Linked DNA regions of Luteolibacter yonseiensis. The protein of the gene in region 2 interacts with the protein of the main gene of each other region in a pairwise test. Links are inferred from orthologs where the notes say so. Each region holds a gene or a part of one and is shown on either strand. Other genes may lie near its edges. The genes, in order: ruvA and ruvC.

Evidence for each region.
Region 1: the proteins of ruvC (region 2) and ruvA interact in binary tests that used the Escherichia coli proteins (3 or more experiments, as listed by UniProt). The link is inferred for Luteolibacter yonseiensis from one-to-one orthologs.

Annotation. Positions count from the first base shown.
Region 1 is NZ_JAENIK010000008.1:154,691-166,536, forward strand. The notes cover bases 5,503-8,374. They hold ruvA (Holliday junction branch migration protein RuvA), read left to right. Parts: upstream 5,503-6,576; coding sequence 6,577-7,173; downstream 7,174-8,374. Other genes in these bases: JIN84_RS06880 (NADase-type glycan-binding domain-containing protein), read right to left, coding at 5,503-6,461; JIN84_RS06890 (MFS transporter), read left to right, coding at 7,309-8,374. In the rest of the region: JIN84_RS06860 (GH39 family glycosyl hydrolase), read right to left, coding at 1-644; JIN84_RS06865 (GNAT family N-acetyltransferase), read left to right, coding at 761-1,267; JIN84_RS06870 (CapA family protein), read right to left, coding at 1,285-3,762; JIN84_RS06875 (NADase-type glycan-binding domain-containing protein), read right to left, coding at 3,770-5,071; more of JIN84_RS06880, read right to left, coding at 5,148-5,502; more of JIN84_RS06890, read left to right, coding at 8,375-8,712; JIN84_RS06895 (hypothetical protein), read left to right, coding at 8,736-9,290; tRNA epoxyqueuosine(34) reductase QueG, read right to left, coding at 9,329-10,357; JIN84_RS06905 (shikimate kinase), read right to left, coding at 10,362-10,913; JIN84_RS06910 (ABC transporter substrate-binding protein), read left to right, coding at 11,113-11,846. UniProt on the Escherichia coli protein: The RuvA-RuvB-RuvC complex processes Holliday junction (HJ) DNA during genetic recombination and DNA repair.
Region 2 is NZ_JAENIK010000012.1:112,271-124,109, forward strand. The notes cover bases 8,629-11,493. They hold ruvC (crossover junction endodeoxyribonuclease RuvC), read right to left. Parts: upstream 10,381-11,493; coding sequence 9,877-10,380; downstream 8,629-9,876. Other genes in these bases: JIN84_RS16335 (TetR/AcrR family transcriptional regulator), read left to right, coding at 8,629-9,208; lipB (lipoyl(octanoyl) transferase LipB), read right to left, coding at 9,251-9,874; JIN84_RS16350 (addiction module protein), read right to left, coding at 10,704-10,922; JIN84_RS16355 (DEAD/DEAH box helicase), read right to left, coding at 10,953-11,493. Also shown: JIN84_RS16280 (phosphate ABC transporter substrate-binding protein), read right to left, coding at 1-197; JIN84_RS16285 (elongation factor P), read right to left, coding at 334-903; JIN84_RS16290 (DUF5069 domain-containing protein), read right to left, coding at 1,019-1,534; JIN84_RS16295 (aldo/keto reductase), read right to left, coding at 1,556-2,566; JIN84_RS16305 (WD40 repeat domain-containing protein), read right to left, coding at 2,846-4,549; JIN84_RS16310 (hypothetical protein), read right to left, coding at 5,193-5,996; JIN84_RS16315 (BlaI/MecI/CopY family transcriptional regulator), read left to right, coding at 6,098-6,475; JIN84_RS16320 (hypothetical protein), read left to right, coding at 6,472-6,924; JIN84_RS16325 (M56 family metallopeptidase), read left to right, coding at 6,963-7,856; JIN84_RS16330 (DUF5069 domain-containing protein), read right to left, coding at 7,862-8,287; more of JIN84_RS16335, read left to right, coding at 8,447-8,628; more of JIN84_RS16355, read right to left, coding at 11,494-11,839.

The DNA.
Region 1 (11,846 bases), on a different replicon or contig from region 2:
AGTATCTCATAGGGATGCAGCGTGATGTAGTCGAAATGATCCTTCGCCCCCGCCTCGATCACGGCTTCCAGATATTGCACATGCGAGGATTTCGCCGCCAGGCCAACCCTGCAGGCGGGGTCCGCCGCCTTCGCCGCATCGTACGCGCTGATGACGATTTTCGCATAGTCCGCGGGCGTCTGGTCACGGCCGGTGAAATTCGGTGGTTCGTTCCAGACTTCCCACCACTTCACCCGCCCGCGCGTATGTTTCACGATTTCCGAAACGTATTCCGACCACCCGGCGAGATTGTTCACCGGCAGTGATCCGGGAGCATCCGCGGTGTTCCACCCGGGGTTTCCCAACAGCAGTCCTCCCGTGAGGATTCCCTGTTGGCTGAAGTAGTCCAACTGCTCGTCCAGTTCCTTGAAATCGAAGCGCTCCTTCTCCGGCTGCACCATGCTCCAGCCGGTGCCACCCGACCGCAGATAACGCAGGCCGATCTCCCTCATCTGGGGAATCCACGTTTTGGAATCCCCGGCATTGCGCCCGCGCACGTGACAGCTCCCGATGCCGAACGGCCCCAGCTCCAGCGGATCATCCGCAGCGGGAAGGAGTGTCGGGAAAACAACAAACGCGAATGCGATGAGGAACGGGATTTTCATGGGAGCGAGGGTTGGGAGCATCAGCCGGAGCGGAAACAACATCATACGCGGCGTCCGCATTCGAGCTTCCAAAGGAGTCCGCGGGCCGCTAGTCAACAAACAGGAAAAGCCCCGCCATGATCGACAGCATCACCATCCGCCCGTTCCATGAGGACGACGCCATCCCACCGATCACGCGGCTGCTGCACCAGGCCTACGCGCCGCTCGCGGCCATGAACCTCCGCTACACCGCGACACACCAGTGCGACGAGGTCACCCGGTCAAGGTTGCTAGGGGGACTGCCGTGGGTGGCGGAACTGGATGATGAGATCGTCGCGACGGTCACCCTCTATCCATACACGGGTGGTGGCTCCGGCTGTTCCTGGTATGACACATCCGGTGTGTTTTCCTTCGGCCAGTTCGCCGTGCGTACCGATCTGCAGGGACGGGGTCTTGGTGGAAAACTGATCACCCTGATGGAAAACGAGGCCTCCGCACTCGGAGCGTCCGAGCTGGCCCTCGATACCGCGGAGGGAGCGCACCATCTCATCCGCTGGTATGAAAAACTGGGTTTCCGGTTCATCGAACACATGGACTGGTCATCCACGAACTACCGCAGCGTGATACTTTCGAAGACCCTGTGAACGCGGCGAACCGCAGTTTATTGTTTCTCCAAACCGGTTGCAGCTCCCACCTCCAGCACCTGGATGCGGCCCGAGTCCGCACCCTTGAGATCCGCGGGGTAGACCGCGTTCCCAAGAGAGTGGAAAACCACCGCCCCGCCATGATTCTCCCCCCTTTGAACGACATGCGGGTGTGCTCCCACGATGAATGACGCTCCCCGCGCGACAAGCCAGCGCGCCCACCGCCGTTGTTCGTCATTCACCTTCACATCATATTCATCTCCTCCGTGGACCATGATGATCACCCGCTCACCGGCCGTCCGGGCTTCCTGGATCTCCCGTGCTATCCTGTCCTGGTGCGACGGCAACACCGCGATACCGGGATGATCCGCCCCCGCCGCACCGGCTGGAAAATAGCTGGCACCGAAAACCGCCAGCCTCACGCCCCGGGCGGTCACCCGCCATGGCCGGCATGCCTCCGCTTCGTTTTTCCCCACTCCGAAATAGGAAATGCCCGCCGCGTCCAAAGCCTTCATCCCCTCGACAATGCCATCCCTCCCGGCATCGGCGGCATGATTGTTCGCCAGCGAAACGGCATCCACGCCCCGCTCCTTCAGCCATGCCAGCCGTTCCGGAGGGAATCGGAAATCATAACGGGGCTTCGTGTCCGGCTCGCGCATGGAAGGAATGCCTTCGAGATTCGCCACGAAACGGTCCGCCCCTCCCTTGCCAAAACCATCGATCACCCTGCGTTCTTCTCCAGCCAAAACCACATCCCCGGCAAACGCCAGACGGCACGTCGGCAAAGCCGCCGGAACACGCAGTGAAAAAACAGGCCGGGATTCCGCCAGCCGCGACAGCGCGACGATCTCAGGAAAACCTCCGAGATGATGGACCACGGCATCACCGCCATCCAACAAACCGAACGGTTCCCGATCCTCCCAAACCGCCGCGACGTGTTTCCCGAAATCGACGACCACCCCCCTCGCGATTTCTTCAGGTGTGATTTTCACCGGATCCTGAAGAGAAACACCTTCCGCCTTGGTCGCGAGCCGGGCGCGCAAACGTCCGGGATCGCCCCACGCCAGAGGAATGCCATTCCGCCGCCAGGCGTGGACGAAAAGGTTCGCGCAATCACCGCCCCAGCCGGTCTCCACCCCGGAAAGATCGCCCGCCCTCACGCCGGCGATTCCGAAAACATAGGGCATGCCGAAGCATTCCGACACGGCGCCACGGAATCCCTCCGCCGAGCGGATCCTCAGTTCGATGCGTGGCGTCGGAATCCAGCCCTCTGTTGTTTCCATCTCCGCCTCAACGAAAAATCTCCCGCCCGTGGGACGCCGCCATGCCGCGGGATCAAGCTGCGAATCACCGCTTTCACCCAAGCTACGACGTTTCTCGTAGATCCAGCGGGCGGGCGATTGCGAAAAATCCTTTCCAAGCCCGGTCTCAGGCAGCAGGTCATACGCGTCCCTCGCGGGCTCCAACAAAAACCAACGGGTCCTGCCGGTCGAGGCGGCGGAGGCTTCCGCCCTCAACACGGGTTCCCCGCCGAGCGGAAACCTCCACACCCCGTCGCAGTCGATCTCCCCATGATCCGGAACAATCCGTGCGGAAACGGACTCATCCGCCCAAGCGGCGGCGGACCACCGGCGGTTCCGATCGGCGATCCTCAAATCGTCCGCCATCATTCCCAGCTTCATCCGGAGTCCTGCGGAGATCTTCGCAATGTCCCAGCGTGGAACCTGATGCTTCAGTTCCGCCGCCTTCGACGAATCGTCCGGCCTGTCATCAAGCGAGGCATCCAATTCCAGAAAGGCTCCACGCGTGCGGCGCACGGCATCCACCGCAAGGCTGACGAGCGCGTCCGCCTCTTCATCGCCTCCAAGCCATGGACGGGAAACGGCGAAGGCGACACCGGCCAGCCCGGGCCAATCCATCGCCCGCTCCCAGATTTCTTCAAAGCGCGACACCCGGTCCGCCGGATTCATTCCCGCGAAGAAATCCAGGTCGATGGCGAGGACGACCTTGCGCGTTCCCGGCTGCCAGTCGCGGTAGCGTTTCAGGTCACAGGTTTCCCAGCGTCTTTCAAATGAGCCGGCTGAGCGCGGTTCGACCTCCAGCCGACCGTCCAGCGACTCCGTGGCATCAAGGGTTTTCGCCGCCCGTTCCTTGGCGGAAAGTTCCGGCGCGGCAAGCCACAACACACGATCCAACGGACGTGGCATCAGCGGTTCGATCCAGTTGAACGCCTGGATGCGTCCGGTCTTCCTCCAGTCCTCCACACGGGCGGCCCGCTCCTTTTCCGATGGCACCCGGCGCAATTGCTCGCGGATCTCCTCGGACCTCTCCGCCGCGGAACCATCCGAATGGGCATCCACCAGGACCAGAACGTGTTTCTCATCCAGATCGAAGTTCCGGATGATCCAGCCGGCTGTTTCCGCGTGGTTGTCAGCGATGAAAACCGGAAGCTCTTGTCCGGCTCGGACAAAACCAGCGAGAACGGCAATCAACACCAGGACTTTAGCGAACCGGTCCAAGTTTCGGTTTCTTGTCGAGTTTCACTTCCAACCAAACCCCGCTGACACAGAGGTCCTCGAATTTCGTCCCCGGCCACACATCTTCGAAAGTCAGCCTGATCTGCTTCACCGGCTTCACATACCCGATGACGGGAATGCGCCGCACATTGTTGGAATCGGGGACATCCACACCGAACGAGTGCTCTCCATTGAGAGTGACCCGTATCCGCTTCGGCCGGGCGTTCGCTTGGAACAAGCCGTCGCTTTTTGAATAACCCGGGCGGACCAGGATGGCGGCCAGGGGTTTCGGCGCCACGGGTTTCAACTCCAGCCATTCACCGGCACCGGTTCCCGGCACACCCTCGCTCCAGGTCTCCTGCCCCCACATGCTTTTCACTTTCCCAGCGCCATATGAATTGCCGTCCGCAGGAGGAAGCTCCGAACTCGCCCGCACTTCGTAATTGATATGGGACATCAGCCATTGGCTCCCCCGCTCCACGAAACGCGAGGTTTCGGAATCATTGTGTCCCGATATGGCTGGAGAGGCTTCGATTTCCATATCATCCGCCATGGAAGGTTCCAGATTCTCAAAATTCCATACCCAGTTTTCACCGTCTTTTTTGAACCGGTTCACCGGCTTGATCACCTTGAGTTCCCTTGGATCGATACCCGCCGGCTTTATGATGATGTGTCCCGTCCCGATGGTCCCCGCCCAACAGGCGGCGGTTGAAAGGCGATACCGGAACATTGCGGGGCTTTCAGAAGTATTGTCACTGACATTCCATTCCTCCGATGGATAATCACTGTCAAAACGGATCATCACGGGCTTCTCCTCCCCCGCCGAGAATGTGATCTCCGAGATCAGCCAGCCCGCGATCCCTTTGAAACGCTTGTCCCCCACCTCCTTTTCCTCACTTTGCCATTTCACGGCCACGGACTTTCCCGACGCGGTGATCAGGTAGTTTTTGCAATACTTCAGCGACTTGGTCTTTTCGGATGCGTCCTCGCCGACAGCAACCATCATGCTGGTATCGAACGACTCCTCCACCGGAAACCCGAAGCGCACCTTCACCTTTTTGTCCGTTTCATTCCGCATCAGGTAGCGCACCTCGACGTCGGCGGATTTCTGGCCCAGCCCGACAGTCAGCTTCTCATCCAGTATCCGGATTTTCTCCGTCTCTTCCGGTTCGAATCCCGCGACATCCCCCGCCCGCTCGACGCCACCCCGGAAGTAACCGCCGCCATTGGCGAGAACGGGTTGCAGGAACAGGGTGAAACAGATTCCCAGCCACACCTTGGTTTTCATTGTTCTCTTATCGGCGATCCGGACCGGTGAGTCAATTTTGAACGGGTTCCGGAACGAATCCGGAAAACATGCCATTCTAACGGGCTGGTTGGATCTTCGGTTTTTTGTCGAGCCTGACATGCAGTTTCACACCACTGACGCACAAGTCCTCATATTTGCTTCCCGGCCACACCTCCTTGAATGTCATCCGGAGTTTGTCCACAGGCTTTGAATAACCTTTGATCGGGATACGGAAGCTCTCCCTCCGGTCCGGAACATCAACACTGAATTGATATTCGCCATTCAGATCGATCGATATCTTTTTTGGCCGCGCGTTTGCCTGATAGTATTCCTCGCTGGAAGTGAATCCCGGCCAGATTTCAATCGCAGCCAGCGGTTTGGAAACCTCTGGAATGATTTCCAACCATTCGCCAATACCCGTCCCCCGGGCACCTTCGCTCCAAGCGATGTCCGGCCTGGAGGTTTTCACATTCTCCGCCTGATAGGAATGCGTCCCGTCGGCAGGCAGCGTCGAACTCGCCTTGATCTGGTAGTTCGCATGGGACATGGACCACCGTCCTCCGCGATTCACATATTCGGAACCGTCGGAGCTTCCAAACCGCACGGGGAACGTGTCAACCGACGGGCTGGCTTCCACCTCCATATCATCCGCCATGGCCGGCTCCAGATTTTCGAAATTCCAGACCCAGGCATCCCCTTCCTTTTTGAACCGGTTCACCGGCTTCAGGACTTTCAATTCCTGTGGATCGATCCCAGCCGGCTTGAGGACGATGCGACCGGTGGAGATGGTTCCCGACCAGCATGCCGCCGTGGAAAGACGGTACTTGAACAAAGAGGCACCTGTGGACGAGTCATCACTCACACTCCACTCCTTGAGCGGATAGCTGCTTTCAAAACGGATCATCACCGGCTTTTCCTCCCCCGGGGCGAATGTGATTTCGGAAATCAACCACCCGGCGAGGCCTTTGAACGGCTTCTGTTCTCCGGACTTCTCCTCGGCCTGCCATTTCGCGGCCGTGGACACCCCCGAAGCGGTGATGACATAGTTCCTGCAGTAGCCGGGCTGGTCCGGCTTCTTGTTTTCCACTTGGTCGGGCATGCCAAAGTCATTTTCGTCAAACGACTCCTCCACCGGGAATCCGAAGCGCACCTTCACCTTCTTGTCCATTTCATTCCGCATCAGGTAGCGCACCTCGACGTCGGCGGATTTCTGGCCCAGCGCGACAGTCAGCTTCTCATCCAGGATCCGGATTTTCTCCGTCTCCTCCGGTTCGAATCCCGCGACATCCCCCGCCCGCTCGACGCCACCCCGGAAATAGCCGCCGCCGTTCGCCAGAGCGGGCTGTGCCAGAAGGACGGAACCGGCTGCGAGCCATCTGTGGATTCTCATGATCGCGATGCTCGCCCACGCCACCAGGGAGTCAATTTCCGAATGGCGAGGCGCGGCGGCATGCTTACCACAGGATCAGTATTGACGCACCAAATCACATGTTCAAACTGACACCATGATAGCGAGACTGCGGGGCAAGGTGATCGAGGCGTATCCGAACCGGCTGGTGGTGGATGTGCAGGGAGTGGGATATGAGGTTTTCATTCCGCTTTCCACGTTCGACCGCCTGCACGCGGCGGAGGGCTTGCAGGTGGATCTGCGGACCCACCTTCATTTCAGCCAGCTCGGGCAGAAGTTGTTCGGCTTCGCGAGCGAGGAGGAGCGGGATGTGTTCCTGCTGTTGATCGACCGGGTGAGCGGCGTGGGCCCGACGATGGCGGTCTCGGTGCTGAGCGGGATGAATGTGAACGATTTCAAGAAATGCGTGGTCGCCGGGGATGTGGCGGGCCTTTCGAAACTCAAGGGGGTCGGAAAAAAAACCGCGGAGCGCATCGTGCTGGAGTTGAAGGACAAGGTCGGCGTGGTGGAGACATGGCAGGACGCCGCCGCAGGACAGGTGAGCGCGGGGGCGGCGGATGCCGAACTCGCGTTGATCGCGCTGGGCTACAAGCAGGTCGACGCGCGCAGGTCGGTGAAAAAGGTCCTTGATACCGACCCTTCCGCAACCACCGAAATCCTGATCCGCGGCGCGCTAAGAACGTTGCAAGGGTGAAGAATCCGACAAAAAAAGTCACCCAAGTGTGATTTTTTTGTTTCTTGTCAGACCGTATTTCACCGGACCAGTCTGAGTGACCGTTGTGAAATTATCATATTTCCGACGGCAAAAAACTCATTTTGAAATTTCAACATGTCTCACACCTCCCTGAATGAAAAAATCGGCCGCCATCGGTGGACCATCTGCGGACTGATCTTCGCCGCGACGACGATCAATTATCTGGATCGGAACGTCCTCGGGCTGCTCAAGAAGACATTGTCCGAGGATGGGGTTTTCGGAGCCACTCCGGGGGACCAGGAGCTGAACTACTCGACGGTCGTCATCTGTTTCCAGATCGCGTACGCGCTGGGGATGGTTCTCGCGGGCAGGATCATCGACAAGGTGGGCACCAAGCAGGGCTACGCCTACTCGCTCATCGGCTGGAGCCTCGCCGCCATCGGCCACGCCTTCGGCCACCACACATGGAGCTTCGGACTCTGGCGCGCGGCTCTCGGAGTCACCGAAGCGGGAAACTTCCCCGCTGCGAACAAGGCCATCGCCGAGTGGTTCCCGAAAAAGGAGCGCGCCTTCGCCACCGGATTCTATAACTCCGGAGCGAACATCGGAGCCATCGTCGCTCCGCTCTGCGTGCCGTACATCGCCTCGGCATGGGGTTGGGAATGGGCGTTCATCCTCACCGGTGCGGTAGGCCTGCTGTGGCTGTTCTTCTGGTACAAGATGTATGGATCACCGGCTGAGAAGCTGCGGAGCGGCAAGCTCCAGCAAGCGGAATACGACTTCATCCACAGCGACACCGACGAACAGGAAGCCGAGCGTGCGGACACATCCGGTGAAAAGGTTTCATGGTTCCGTCTGCTGAAATTCCGCCAGACGTGGGCCTTCTTCTTCGGGAAATTCATGACCGACCCGATCTGGTGGTTCTTCCTCTTCTGGCTGCCATCCTTCCTCGAGGGAGAGAACGCCCGCAAGGTGCGTGAATACATCGCCGCCAATCCGGGATTCGCCGGTGACAAGGCGGACATCCCGGGCGTCATCAGCTGGCCCTTCGCGGTGGCCGTGGTCTACACCGTCTCCACCGTCGGTTCCATCTTCGGTGGCTGGCTGCCGAAAAAATTCATCGATGGCGGCATGGATCCGAACAAGGCGCGCAAGCTCTCCATGTTCATCTTCGCCCTCTTCCCGCTCACCGTTCTTTTCGCATCCCGCCTGGGCGAGATCAATACCTGGCTCGCCGTCGCGACCATCGCCGTCGCATGCGCGGCCCACGCGGCATGGTCGGCGAACATCTTCACCACGGTTTCGGACATGTTCCCGAAAAAGGCCGTCGCCTCCGTCACCGGCATCGGTGGCATGGCGGGTGCGGTCGGAGGCATCCTCATCGCCCGCGCGGCCGGACTCCTTCTCAAGCACTACTCCGCGCTCGGCAAGGTGGAGGTCGGCTACGGAATCCTCTTCGTCATCTGCGGCTCGGCCTACATCACGGCATGGGTGCTGATGCACCTGCTGGTGCCGAAGTTCAAGAAGATCGTCCTCTGAAAACTGTTGGTAGGTTCCCTGCCATGATATTTGGAGACACCGCGGACTTTGCTATTGAAGCATACCATGAACCCCATGGCCCTCGTTTTGGCGGATTTGGCAGGATGTGCATCTACATCCAAGGCGTGTGCCTAGGCGATATCCGGGAGAATCATTGCTCATTGTTTCACGCCACCGACCGCATTCGGGCGGTGGCGGCGGACTTCCAGATCCTCTGGGATGAAAGCTTGGCCAGCTTGTCAGATACCGCGATATTTACCCTTATCGATAAAGAACTTTATGAGGGTGCGGCTCCCGGGCATAGAACCGGCCATACGACACGTGACTTCCTGACGAACACGGGTGAAATGTTTGATGGCGCGAAGACGTTCGTCGTCTTCCGGCCACCTGACCGGCTTCATATTCTGTTTCGGCTTCAAGATGACACGTTCGGTTCGGCTTCTTGCAACATCCAGACTTTTCGAAATGTCGCGGACGCCTACGTCGGTTGGTTTGAAGAGCAGGTGCGGACAACCGCTCCACCCTATTTCCCCATCAATCCGTTTGATTTGGATGAGAAAGTTCCGGACGAGGACTGACCATGCACCACAGGAAATGGTGGCCGCCCGTATCAAAATCAGGGGATGCCCAGTCTGCTTCGCAAGCGGGCCACCGCCCAGGTGGCATGTTCCGAAATCAACGGATCCTCATCCGCCGCGGCTTTCTCCAATGCGGGCAGGTCTTCCAGCGTGCCGGTGTTTCCCAACGCCACGCAGACGTTCCTCAGGAATCTCGGCCTCTTGATCCGTTTGATGGGAGACTTCGCGAAAAGGGCCCGGAAGCCATCGTCATCCAGATCGAGGAAATCCCGCAGGCGCTTTTCAAATACGGTGGTGCGCGCGTGAAAGGTGATTTCCCGGGATTCCACGGCGAAGCGGTTCCACGGACAGGCGTCGAGGCAGTCGTCGCATCCGTAGATCCGGTCGCCCATGGCAATGCGGAACTCCTCGGGGATGGCCCCCTTGTGCTCGATGGTGAGATAGGAGACACACCGCCGCGCATCCACCCTGCGGGGCGCGGTGATCGCCCGGGTCGGGCAGGCGGTGATGCATGCGGTGCACTTCCCGCAATGGTCGCCATAGGGTGGGTCCGGCGTGAGATCCAAAGTGGTAAGCAGTTCGGCGAGGAAAAACCAGGCGCCCATGTGGCGGTGGATCTGCACGGTGGACTTGCCATTCCATCCGAGCCCCGCGTCACTGGCGAAGTCCCGCTCCAGCACCGGCCCGGTGTCCACGTAGAACCGCTGCGTGCCGCCGAGCGTCCGCAGTTTCGCGTCGAACTCGCGCAGCCGTTTCTCGATCAGGTCATGGTAGTCGTTGTTCCATGAATAGCGGGCGATGCGGTAGCCGCCGGGATGGCCCTCGGGAAACGGGCTACGGCCCGGGTAGTAGTTCAGCGCGAGGCAGATGACGGATTTGCATCCGGCGAGCACCTCACGCGGATCGCAACGGCGTTCCGGAGTCCGCTCAAGCCACGCCATTTCCCCGTGCTTGCCCTCCGCGATCCACTCGCGGAACAGGTCCGCGTGGCCCGCTTCCTTCGCGGCGGCGATTCGGCAGTCGTCGAAGCCGAGCTCCGCCGCCCATGACTTGATCTGTTCGATCATCGGGTCACAGGTGTCCGGTGAAAAAGTAGCGCGCGCTCTCGAGGATGCCGGTTGCGAGCTCTCCGCAGTCCAGGCCGAGGATGTCCACCCTCAGGTGGGCCGTTTTTTCATAAAGCGGCGTCCTCACCTCCATCAGCGCCTCGATGCGCGCCCGTGGGTCGTCGGTATGCAGCAGCGGCCGGTCGCGGTTTTTCCCCGTGCGCTCGAGGATCACATCGACGGGCGCGTGCAGCCACACCACATACCCGAGGTGTCTCAACAAGTCCCGGTTGGCCTCGCGGCCGATCACCCCGCCGCCGGTGGAGATGATGCGCCGCGGTGCCGCCGGATCGCAGAGTTCTTCCAGCAGGCGCGTCTCCATGTCGCGGAACTTCTCCTCACCTTCTTCGGCGAAGATGGTGGTGATCGCCTTTCCGGCGCGGTGTTCGATGACATGGTCCATGTCAACCAGAGGGTAGCCTAGCCGATGATGGAGCTCGCGCCCGACCGTCGATTTCCCACTACCCATGAAGCCGATGAGAACAATGTTCTTCGGCGGAGGGTGCGATTCGTTCATGGCTAGACCCTACCCACTCCCGGCCACGGGGATAAACCGTAAAATGGCGCGCCGCTCATTTTGGCACTCCTCCGAAACCTCTGCCCGCCGTTTCATCGGTTTTCCAAAACCGAACTTGGTATGAACCATGCTTAATCCGGTGTGAAAAAACGGACAAACATTCATACCGCGCCGTTAAAATCCAACCACACCCACCGCCATGAAATTGTTGCCCCGCCTTGGATTCACCGCAGTTGCATTGCTCGCCATGTGCGGGTTCGCCAATGCCGCCCCCTTGAAGATCGCCTACTCCGACTGGCCCGGCTGGATCGCATGGGAGATCGGCGTGCAGAAGGGCTGGTTCAAGGAAGCGGGTGTGGAGGTGGATTTCCAATGGTTCGACTACGTCCCCTCGATGGACGCCTACGTCTCCGGAAAGGTGGACGCCGTCTGCATGACCAATGGCGACGCCCTCGTCACCGGAGCCACCGGCAAGCCCTCGGTCGGCATCATCATCAATGATTTCTCCAACGGAAACGACATGATCGTCGCCGCTCCCGGCATCAATTCGATCAAGGAACTCAAAGGCAAAAAGGTCGGGATCGAGGAAGGTTTCGTCTCCCACCTGCTCCTGCTTACCGGTCTCGAAAAGAACGGCCTGAAATCCGATGACGTCACGATCGTCAACACGCCCACCAACGAGACTCCGCAGGTGCTCGCCTCGAAGGCGGTGGATGCCATCGGCGCGTGGCAGCCGAACTCCGGCCAAGCCCTCAAGGCGCTGCCCGGCTCCAAACCGGTCTTCACGTCCGCGGACGCCCCGGGCATCATCTACGATCTCCTCTACGTCTCGCCCGAAAGTCTTGAGAAAAACAAGGACGACTGGGCGAAGGTGGTGAAGGTCTGGTACCGCATCGCCGCTTACATGAAGGCGGAGGAAAATCTCGACGATGT
Region 2 (11,839 bases):
GCCAGTGCGGGGAACGCCGTGGAGGAACCTTCCGCAGCGATTTCGAAATTGATGCCGGACTTGCCGGAGGCTTTGAAAGCTTCCGCGAGCTGGGGAACCAGCTTGGCTCCCAGAGTGTCGGAGCCCTTGATGCTGATGGTCTGGGCGCCTGCGACGGATACCAGTGCCGCGGTGATGGAAATGAGGATGTTCTTCATGATCTGACCAATGTTCTTCACTCCTGAACATCCTCAAAATTTAATCCGTGACGGAATTGTCACAATGTCCCTCCGCAAAAAAACCACCCGGGGCCGAAGCCCGCGGGTGGTTGAAATCTTACGGAAGGGAGGGAGATTATCCGTTCGCGCGACCGGTGTAGGAGTTGTCCTCGGTCTTCACGTTGATCCTCTCACCGACGTTGATGAAGAGAGGGACTTGGACGACCAGACCGGTCTCCATGACCGCAGGCTTGTAAACGTTGTTCGCGGAATCGCCTTTGACGCCTTCCGAGGACTCGGCCACGGTCATCACCATGGTGAGTGGCAGATCCACGGCCACGACGATGCCGTCCGCGACCATGAGGTTGTAGAGCTGGCCTTCGATGAGGTAGTTCTTCACTCCTTCGATGAGGTCCTCATAAACCACGGCGTCCTCGTAGGTGTTCGGGTCGAGGAAGTGGTACCCGCTGCTGTCCTTGTAGGAGTATTCGTGCGGGGTGCGCTCGAGGATCACGCCCTCGATGCTGTCGTTCGAAGTCATGCGGAGGTTGAAAACCTTCTTGGTCGCGACACTGCGGATGGACATCTGCACATACGACGCCATGCGCGGAGGAGTCTTGAGTTCGTGGTCGATCACGAGACAGACTTCGTTGTTGTGGCGGACGGCGTGTCCCTTGCGGAGGTTGATGATGGGTGTGCTAGCCATGATTTGTGGGTGGGGGATAGGCCGCGCCGCCCTTCGAGGCAAGCACGGAGTTGAGGATTGTGGCGTCGCGGCGTCTCTGTCGCGACTGATTCTGATGCGATTCCGCAGGTTTGTCTCAGTCCTGCTGCTCCTTGATCCAGTGGACGATCTTGTTGTCCTCGTTCCCGGAAGCCCACAGATGGCGGAGGAAATCGGCCGGGTGGATGTCACCGTGTTTCTTGAGGAAATTCCGGTCTCCACCGCATCCGAACATGAGGTCCGGATCAAGCTCGCCATGGAGCTTGGCCCGGCCCTTCGCGAGGATGCGCGGCAGGTAGGCCATTCCTTCCAGTTCCTCGCCGAACGTCGGGATGTCGTCGCGCGTCAGTTCCTTGTCACTTGGAATGCCTTTCTGCACGGTATGGAAATAGTCGCGGCGGACGGCGGCGACGAGCAGGGCGGTGGAGATCGTCGGCTCTCCCTCGCTGCCGAAGTCCTCGACGAAGTCGAAAAATTCACGAGGCTTGCAGCCGATGCTCGCGAGGAATCTGGCTTCCTCGCAGCTGTAGTATTTTTCGAAGTCGGTGTCGCCCTCCTGGTATTTCGCGAGACAGCGGTCGAAGAGGGCGAGAAATTGGTCGTTCCAGGTCATGGTGGTAGTAGAAGGGGGAAATCAGTCCTCCGCATGCTTTTTCTTCACACATGGCGCGATCGCGTCAATGGCGGCCAACAGTCCTTCATCAGGCATCGGGGATCTGAGCGCGTCGAGCGAATCATCAAGCTGCGCGACCGTGCGGGCACCGATGATCGATGAGGTGACGGCAGGGGAGCGCAGCGACCACTGGATGGCGAGATGGTTCAACGGCGTGCCATGCGCCGCCGCGAGATCGCCCAGCGCGCGGATTTTCTCCTGCTGCGCCACGACCTGCTCGGCTTGGAGGAATCCCTCCGAGCGGGCGGCGCGCGAACCCTCGGGGATGCCCGCCACATATTTCGGCGTCAGCATGCCCTGCGCCAGCGGGCTGAAAACGACGCAGCCGATTCCTTCCTCCAGCAGGTAGTCCAGGATACCCTCGGTTTCCGGCCAGCGGTTGAGGATCGAGTAAGGCGGTTGATAAATGAGGCAGCGGATGCCCATGTCCTTGAGAATTTTCACCGCCTTCTTCAAACGCTTGAGCGGATACTTCGAGAGTCCCACATAGAGTGCCCTGCCGCTGTGAACCGCCGTGGCGAGCGCGGACATCGTTTCCTCCAAACGGGTGTTTGGATCCGGACAGTGTGAGTAGAAGATGTCCACGTAGTTCTGACGCAACCGTTTCAACGACTGGTCGAGCGAAGCCAGCAGGTGCTTGCGCGATCCGGCCTGTCCGTAGGGTCCGCTCCACATGTCATGGCCGGCCTTGGTGGTGATGACCAGTTCGTCGCGATGGCTGGCGAAGTCCTCCACCAGGATGCGGCCCACGTTCTCTTCGGCGGATCCCGGAGGCGGACCGTAATTGTTGGCGAGGTCGAAATGGGTGACGCCCCGGTCGAACGCCCGGCGCATGATCCTGCGCGCTTCCTCGAAGTCGTCCACGTGGCCGAAGTTGTGCCAAAATCCGAGGGAAATTTCCGGAAGCAGAAGTCCCGAATCACCGCAACGCCGGTAAGGCATGCGGCCATCATAGCGCGCTGGATCAAACATGGCCGGTAAGCTGTCCGCATTTCCGACGATTGCCAAGCTCAAGAGAGCGTCGGATGTTAGGAATTTTCCACCGCTTGACGGGCACGGTGCGAGGGCAAAGCCTGGCGGCAGGGACTGATGGCGGAGAGGGTGGGATTCGAACCCACGTTAGGTTTCCCTAAGCCGGTTTTCAAGACCGGAGCCATAAACCACTCGACCACCTCTCCTGATGCGATGTCGCGGGAGGGGTATGAATGGCCACCGCATGGGTTTCAAGAAAAACTCTGTAGGAAATGAAGATCATTCCAAGGCCTTGAGGTAGGCATTGCGGAGGGCGATGCTTTCAAGATTCTTCCGGTAGGTGAGGGGGGCCGTGTGCTCCGCCTTATCGCGGAGGATCAGGCTGTCGTTTTCCAGCGTTTCCAAGCGCGCCTGCTCGATGGAGATGCGGATGTCGAGAGCAGCGAGTGTCGCCTGAAGTTCTTCGGTGATTGCAGGAGAGGTCGATCGCATCAAATGCTCGCTCAGTTCCAAACGATCAGATCTTTTTATGTTTAAAGCATCCGATTGAATCGCAATTGCTGCCGCGGCCTGTGTGTAGTTGTTTTGATCCTCGTCGGCGACGAGGGAGGTCTCTTCGGCTTCCCTACGAGTGATTAAAGCTTTCGTATTGATTGTGGCGGCGGACCAGCGCTTTTGATTAAGTTTTAATGAATTTATGGATGTTTTTATATTTTCGTAAGCAGTAGTGGAAGAGGTGAGAAGTTTTTCGGAGGCTTCAACGTTGCCGCGGTTTTGAACGATCGTTTGTTCTGCGGGCTGAATCTTTGAGGAGGCTTCATTAACCAGTTTTCCGGCTTCTTCCGAAGTGGTCTGGGAAGCGGTAATTTGGGCTGTTTTATGCGCTTCAATCAATCGTTTGAGTTCGTTTTCTGACTCGCTGAGCGTATTTCTCGCCGCATCTCTGGCAGCGGTTTTTTCTGCGAGGTCTTTTTCGGATTCGGTGAGTTTTTGTTCCTGGTTGTTTATGGTTGAAGCGATTGTTTGAATTCGCGTCTCAATCAGTGAGGGGTTGTTTTTGATCTCGGTTAGCTTCTTTGAATCGGATGTTTGAAATGATTGTATGTTTCCGAGAGCGTCCCCGACAAACGCTTGTTTGCCTTCGAAATCAAGAGCGATGGCAGTGGGGAGGGCGGGGAGGTTTTGAACGAGATCGCGGGCGTGGCTGAAGTCCGGTTTCCAGAATTTGACCTTCATGTCGCGACCCGCGGAGACGGATGAGCCATCGCGGGCGAAGGCGAATGCAGTGACGCCACCGGGATGGGCGTCGATTTTTTTCACCTCGCTCCCGCCGTTCATTTCCCAAAACCGGAGGGTGCCGTCTTCGGATGCGGTGGCGAGAATGTTGGAGTCCGCGCGAAAGGCGGTGGCGGAGATGGCGGCCTGATGGGCGCGCAGGCTGTGGAATTCATTTCCGGATTCGCTCTCCCAGACGAAAACCCCGCCATTGCGGTCTCCGCTGGCGAGGAGCACGCCGTCGGACGAAAGATCGAGCGCGGTGATCCAGTCGGTATGTTTCTTGATGGATTTGACCAGCTCCCCGGTGCCGGTATTCCAGATTTTCAGCAGCCGGGATGGACCGCCGGTGGCGACAATGTCGAATCCGGGCCGGATGTCGGCGGCGAGGATGCTGTCGAATTCCTTGGCAGCGGTGAGCAGTCGGCTGCCGTTCGTGATGTCAAAGGTGATGGTGACTCCGGATTTGCCCGGCACTCCGCCTCCGACGATCAGGTAACGGCCGTCCGGAGTGAATGCCAGCGAGACAGGATCTCCTTCCGGAAAGGGGAGGATACCGGCAAGTTCGAGGCTGTCGGTATGGTAGAGCAGCACCTGGCGCTGCCCCGTGGCGGCCAGTAGCGGTGCCCAAGGAGAGCAGGCGAGCGCATGAACGGCCGCCGGGCGTGCGGTGATCACCGGTGGCTCGAGAAGCAGGTGCTCCGGCATGGGGGGCGGGCCGTCCGGTTTTGCGGCGGGATCGGACCGCAAGGTTGTTTCAAACTTGGGTTTGGACGCCTTGCGGGCCGAGGAGGATTTGTTTTCGAGAAGGCCTCCTTCTATCCAGCGTTTGAGGGTGTCGATCTGGGCGCTTGCCAGCTTGTCTCCCTCGGGCGGCATCTTCTTTTCGGAAGTATGCTGGACCGATCCCATGAGCATGCATCCCACGTCGCCCGGTTCGACGATTTTTCCACCGGATCCACCCTTCATCGAGGCCGCATAGGTGGAGAGATCCAGTCCGCCCTTGGCTTTGTCCGGATTGTGGCAGTTCAGGCAGGACTGCTGGAAAATCGGGAAAACGTGGTCGTCGTAGGTCGTCTTTTCCTGAGCGGAGGACCAGGAGGCGAGGGCGGTGAGGATGACGAGGGAACGAGGCATTCAGGGAAATCGGACGGAGATTCCCGTGAATACGGATGGGCGGGGGGAGTGTTTACGAAAGAATTCTTTGACGGCTTGCCGGCACGCGAGTGGAACTCCTGTCGATCTGTCCGGCACGCGAGGGGGTTGAGAGCAGACGGGGTTGCCTGTTTGTCGTTGTCCTATGGTTTTTACCGTTGCAGCCGGGTCAGCCGGAGTCAGGCCCTCCGACGGGTCAGCGGGCGGGAGCTTCGGCAAAGGTCCGGGCCTGGTTCCGCTTCCCGACCTCTTCCGGCATCCAGGTCCAGGGATTCACGCCTTTCTGGGTGAAGACGGCGAGGCCGATGACGCCGACATTGCGGGTGTCGCCGTGGCGGAGATTCGCATAGGAGTTTGAAACGCTTGAAAACTTGAAAGCTGCGACCGTGCTGCCGCTGGTGCGGAATCCTTCGATTTCAAGCGTGCTTCCCGGATTCACGATATAGCCGCGTTTGGAAAACGAGGCGGTCTTGCCGTCCATCACGTCCAAACCGTCCACGCTGGCGACGATTTCGAGGGCGGATTTCGAGCGGTTGCGGACGACGATGGTGTAGGTGGAGTTGGGGATGCCTTCGACGATGCGGCGTGGGTTGGTTTCGTAACTTGCAAATAGCCAGCCATTATAGCCCTCGTTGTAGCTGTCGAGAAACCCGGTACGTCCTTTCACACCCCACTCCACAAGTTCCCCCGCCGCGGTTTGCATTCCTTTGACGCGATAGGTTTCAGAGGTCATCGCCTTGATGCCCTTGCTGTCGTTGTAGTAAATGGCACTGATCCCCGCGGGTTTTGACGAAGCGCGGACAAAGGACTGATTGCCAAGGACGGACGTTTTTTCATTCCCCCAACCCGTAGCGAGGCCGGGACGGGCCTCTTCCCGGATGGAATCGGATTCGCCCGCGTTCCGTTGTCGGGCGGCCGAGGGGATGTTAGGGGAGGAACATGAAAAGAGGCCGGCCAAGGCGATGATCCCGGCTAGGAGGCGGGTGGGGTTGTGTTTCATAGTGCTGGAAAAACAGCATTTGGGAATCGGGCTGTCAAATTTAAATGCATTAAAAACAGCATTTAAATTGCATATTTTCCAGCATCTGGAAGATTGGCCGCGTGAAACGATTGGAAGACGGGCAGATTTCGAGAAGGGAGCGGCAGGTGATGGACATCCTGTTCCGTCTGGGCAAGGCCACCGCCGAGGAGGTTATGAAGGAACTGCCGGACCCGCCGAGCTATTCGGCGGTGCGGGCGTTGCTGGTGACTCTGGAAGGGAAGGAGCTGGTGAAGCACTCCAAGGATTCCCGGCGTTACGTTTATGAACCGACAGTGCCGGAGAAGAAGGCCAAGCGCACGGCGCTCAAACAGCTCATCGCCACGTTTTTCGAAGGGAGCCCGGAAAAGCTCGTCGCGTCATTGCTGGATCCGCAGGACCAGAAACTGAGCGGCGAGGAGATCGACCGGATCAGAAAGCTGATCGATGGAAAGGAATGATCACCATCGGTTCCATCTCCCGGGCCACCGCTTCCGAGGCATTCCCTTTCCTGGCTGAGAAATTCCCGGGACGGAGGAACGCGATCAAGGACTTCACCCATCTGGCTCCGGATTTCGTTTTTTGGATTTATCCGGATGGAACGCTATACGATGCGAAGGATGCCCATCGCAAGAATGTGCCGAAGGGGTATGAACACATCCTCAAGGATGAGCCGGACTACGGCGGTTTTTTGCGGGGCCGCGTGGCTTCCAACTTCGGTGACCAGTTGATCGTGATCTATTGCCGGCCGGAAGCTCTGGCCACGGATCGGCTGAAGATGGAGCAGTTTCTCGACGGCATTTCACAACTGCCTGTTCCTCATGCGGCGGACGCGCTGGTGATCAGTGACAATGCCGACATCTACGGGCTTGTCGCGGACATCGAATCCCGACTGGAACAAATTGAATAAAACAGACCATCAACCCGTCATTCCCTGATCTGTAGATCATGATAGCGATTCTCAGCTTCTCCACCATTGCCGCGCTGTTGGTGTTTGCCACCGGTAGGCGGGATCAGGCACGGGATCCGAGGCTTACCGTGCTTGTGCTGGGATTGCTGGCGGTTTTTCCCGTGTTGTGGCTTTTGCTGCCGAAATACAGTGTTCCGTTGGAGGTATCCGCAGGTGGTGGTGAGGCGGGGTTCCCGTGGATGAAGCTGCTGTTCTCGCTGTGGGCGGGAGGGTTTTTGATCAAGTCGGTGCAACTGGTGGTCGCGGCGTGGGAGATTTCGCGGTGGCGGCGACGCTCGGTGCTCATCAGCCGGCAGGATGGAGTGGAGATCCGGCGGCTCGATGGCCTGCGCGGACCAGTGGCTGCGGGGGTGTTTCGTCCGGTGGTGTTCGTTCCGGAAGCTTGGGACGGGTGGTCGGATGATTGCCGACGGATGGTACTGGAACACGAAATGGCGCATCATACCCGGCGTGATCCGCTGTGGCGCTGGATTGCTGAAATCTCCTGTGCTGTCAATGGAGGGAATCCGCTCGTGGGCTGGATCGCCCGGAGGCTGACGATGCAATGCGAGGTGGCGTGCGATGCGGCGGTGTTGAAAAATGGTGTTCCTGCCAAGGATTACGCGCATCTTCTGTGTGATTTCGCGGAGAAGCGGGCATCGGGAAAGCTCGCGCTTTCGATGTCCACGTCCTCCTCATTGGAAGATCGGGTCCGACGGCTGATGATACCCCGCCGGCAACTCGGGGCGGCTGGCATTTTCACCCTGGTGGCACTTGCGGTGATCGTCGCGGGTGGCCTCGCAATTTTCACCGCCGCGCCTGAAGCATCCCCGGTGACTTCAGACGAGGTCGAACTGAGATGGTCGGCGAATCCTTTTCCGGGCGGAAACTGAACCAATCACGCGTGTCCTTCTTCCGCGTCCATGACGTCGAAGAAGGTCTGGATGTCGTCACGGTCGGCGAATCCGGCCTCGGCCTTGGATTTCTCGAAACCGGTTGTCGCCGGATCACGCCAACCGCGTTTGGTGAGGAATGCGTTCCAGACCTCGATCTGCTCGGCGCTGGGCTGTTGTCCGTGTTTGAAACACCAGTCCAATATCTCGTCGTCGCTGCCGCCCTCGAGCACGCGTCCGCTCAGCGCTTCAAAGTCCACTCCGAGGAACTTGCACAGGCGGTCATCGAAGGTGCGGTTGCCCGGGACGATTCCGACGTGGTAACCTTCCGGCAATTTCCCTTCGGCATTCAGCCGGATCTTGTCAATGACGCGGGCGAGAACGACGATGCCGCCGGTCTGGTGGCGGGGGCTGCGGATGGGGAAACTCATTGGGAAAATGGTTAAGTTTGCTGAATTGTGGACTGAAGGATAACCGGCCTCCCGATCTTCTGACAATCCTTATTCCATAGGGGAAAAGGCGGTGTGTTCGGGAATGATTGAATCGTTCGTTTGACATCGCTGTTTCATCCGCTTGAGTCGGCACCGCCCATGCGTGAAATGACCATTCCCGAGTCCGGATCCAAAAGGAAATTGCTTGATGCCGCCGAGCTGCTGTTTGCCGAAAAAGGATTCGAAGCCGTTTCCGTCCGCGACATCACCCAATACGCGAAAACGAACGTCGCCGCGGTGAATTACCATTTCGGCAGCCGCGACAATCTGGTGGCCCTTGTCATGATGCGCTACATGACGCCGGTCACCGAGGAGCGGATCGAGCGCCTTAACACGCTTGAGAAACAATGGGGGAAAAAAGCCATTCCATTGGAGGAGATCATCGACGCGCTGGTGCGCCCGCTTGTCGGACAGGTGAAGAAATCCGAACTCGCCGAACGTTTGTTTTACAAGCTGACGGGCCGGATCTGCGCGGAGCAGGGCAATGGCCTGCCGCTTCAGGTCGAGGAGCAATTCCGCCAGTCCGGTGAACGGTTCAGCAAGGCGTTTGCGAAAGCCCTGCCCACCGTGCCGATGGAGGAGCTCGCGTGGCGCATTCATTTTGTCATCGGCGGCATGATCCACATGCTGACGCATCAGGAAATCCTTTCGCGCGTGAGCGGAGGTGTCTCGGGGGCGCCGTCGATGGAGGTCACTCTCAGCCGCTTCATCCGTTTCGCCGCCGCGGGATTGCGCGAGGGGACCCAGAAAGCTGGGGTGACCAAGGGTGAACCGGCCGAACCGGTGGCGGAGTCTGTGCCGGAAATCGAGGAAGAGATCGAAGAGGAAGTCGACGACTCACAAGGGATGTTCAATTTTTGAGCGATGCCGGAGGGGGAGCTCCGGAGGGAGGGCTCCCGACCGCTACGCGTCGAACAGCGCGCGCAACTCCTTTTCGATCGCCACAGCCGCTTCAGCGACGGTGATTTCCCGACCAGCCTCGTCGGCCAGGCAACTCATGCTCACGCCATCGATTCCACAAGGGGTGATGGCGAAGAACGGCGGGAGGCTTTCCTTTGTGATGTTGATGGCGAAGCCGTGCATGCTGATCCATTTCCTGACTCCCACGCCGATGGAGGCGAGCTTGCGGTTTTCCACCCAGACTCCGGTCAATCCCTCGCGTCGTCCCGCATCGACTCCGAACCGGTGGCAAGCCCGGATGAGAGCGTCCTCCAGCTTGCGCAGGTGCTCGTGCAGGTCCTTGCCGCGCGAGGTGAGATCGAGAATGGGATAGCCGACGAGCTGTCCGGGGCCGTGGAAGGTGGCTTGGCCGCCGCGGTTGATTTCGTGGACGGGGTAGGGGAGCGAGTTCGGGTTCCGCAGAGATGATTGGTCGCGCAGGCGCCCGATGGTGTAAACGGGCTCGTGCTCCAGAAGGAAGATCGTGTCCCGGCCCGAGCCGTCGAGGATGGAGGCGACCTGGGTCTCCTGAAGGCGGAGGCCGTCTTCGTATCCGATGGGGGCGGGGAGGTGGATGATTTCTAACATGATCAGACGAGGCGGCGTTCGAGGAGTTTTGCTTTGAGCGGATCGGAAGCCTGCAGGTGGGCCATTCCAATGGCGAGGGCGTCCGCCGCGTCCGCTGGCGGGGTTTCGGAAAGACCGAGAATGGCGCGGACCATGAAGGCGACCTGTTTCTTATCGGCGTTGCCATTGCCGACCACGGCCATCTTCACCTTTTTCGGAGAATATTCGTAAACCTTGAGCCCGTGGTCGGCGGCGGCGATGAGGGCTGCGGCGCGCGCGGCTCCCATGGAGATGGCGGTCTGGTGGGATTGGACATAGATGATCCCCTCGACGGCGATCTCGTCCGGTTGGAACTTCGTGATGATGTTCACCAGATGAGTGCGGATCGCCGACAACGCGGCGGATTGGGCGATGGCTTTCGGGATGGAAATGACGTCGAAGGCGAGCACCGTCGGCTTGCGCGGATCCCCCTCAAGCACGGCGTAGCCGGTGTTGCGGACGGCGGGATCGATGGAGAGGATGCGCATGGGATATTGTTTGAGAAATCCGGGTCAGGCCAGGTCATCGAGTGTCCGGGTGATCCATTCCGGATTGCGACGCAGGTCTAAAACAGCGTTCACAAATATGGAATCTGCGGAAACGCTGTAGTAGATGCCATAGGGAAAACGCTTCGAAAGGAGGCGGTGGAAGCTTCCGAAATGTATCGCATGGATGCCCCCATACAATTGGAGCGAATCAATCTCTGAATAGAGCGTTTCCAAAAAGCAGTCTCCAAGTCCGCTTTCCCGGGATTCGTAGAAATGGAATCCGCTCCTCAGATCGGCAAGGGCGGAGGGCTGAATCGAAATCCTCACCGTAACTCGTCACGGAGTAGTTTTTTGGCCATTTCCCAATCGAGGTAGGTTTCCTCACCGGACGAAATCAGGCGGGTCCTCTCCGCAAGCACTTCGCCGTGCCAGTCCGGGGATGGGACATCATTCTCGCCGTTTGACAGATCATGCCAGAGATTTTCCATGAGCCTCAGTTTCTCCGAGGTGGTCATTCGTCCCAAATCCAAGGTCACTGCCATGCTTGATTCCTACCCGAACCAGGCTGAAAATCAACGTCTCTTTTTCCCACCGCCGCCGACCTTCTTGCGGCGGACTGGCTTGATCGGGGAATCGTCGAGCAGCGCGGTGTAGATGTAGTTGAAGTTTTCCAACTTCCGGCGCGGGATTTCCTTATCGATGAAAATTTCCACGGACTTCGCGTAATCCAGTTCGTCCGCGGTGAGAATGGTGAACGCGTCGCCCTCGGCGGACGCGCGGCCGGTCCGGCCGATGCGGTGGACGTAGTCCTCGGCATTTTCCGGGACGCGGTAGTTGATGACGTGGGAGACGCCGGAAATGTCAATGCCGCGGGCGGCCACATCGGTGGCGACGAGGATCTCGTAGTCTCCGGCCTTGAATCCTGCGAGGGCTTTCATGCGGTCCACCTGGTTGATGTCCGAGTGCATGGCGGCGACCTTCGGCTGGCCGGTGGACTTGATGAGCTGGGTGAGCTGGTCCGCTTCCTTGCGGGTGCGGGTGAAGATCATGACCGAGTGGTATTCGGTCTGTTTGAGGAGGTCGAGCAGCAGCTCGTCCCGCTGGTCCATGGCCACGGGGTAGAACGCGTGGGTGACGCTCGTCGGGATGGAGGTGCGGGCGATCTCGATGCTCTGGGGATCCGTGAGGCACCACTGGGCGAAGGTCTGGATGGCCGGTGGCATGGTGGCCGAGAAAAACAGCGTCTGGCGGCCTTCCCACGGGCAGAGATTGACGATTTTCCGCACCTGCGGGAGGAATCCCATGTCCAGCATGCGGTCCACCTCGTCCAGGATCAGCACCTTGATCTCACCGAAACGCATCGTGGTGCGGTAGAAATGGTCCACGAGGCGGCCCGGGGTGGCGACGACGATATCGGCACCGGCGGCGAGCGCTTCTGACTGGGCTCCAAGGCCGACGC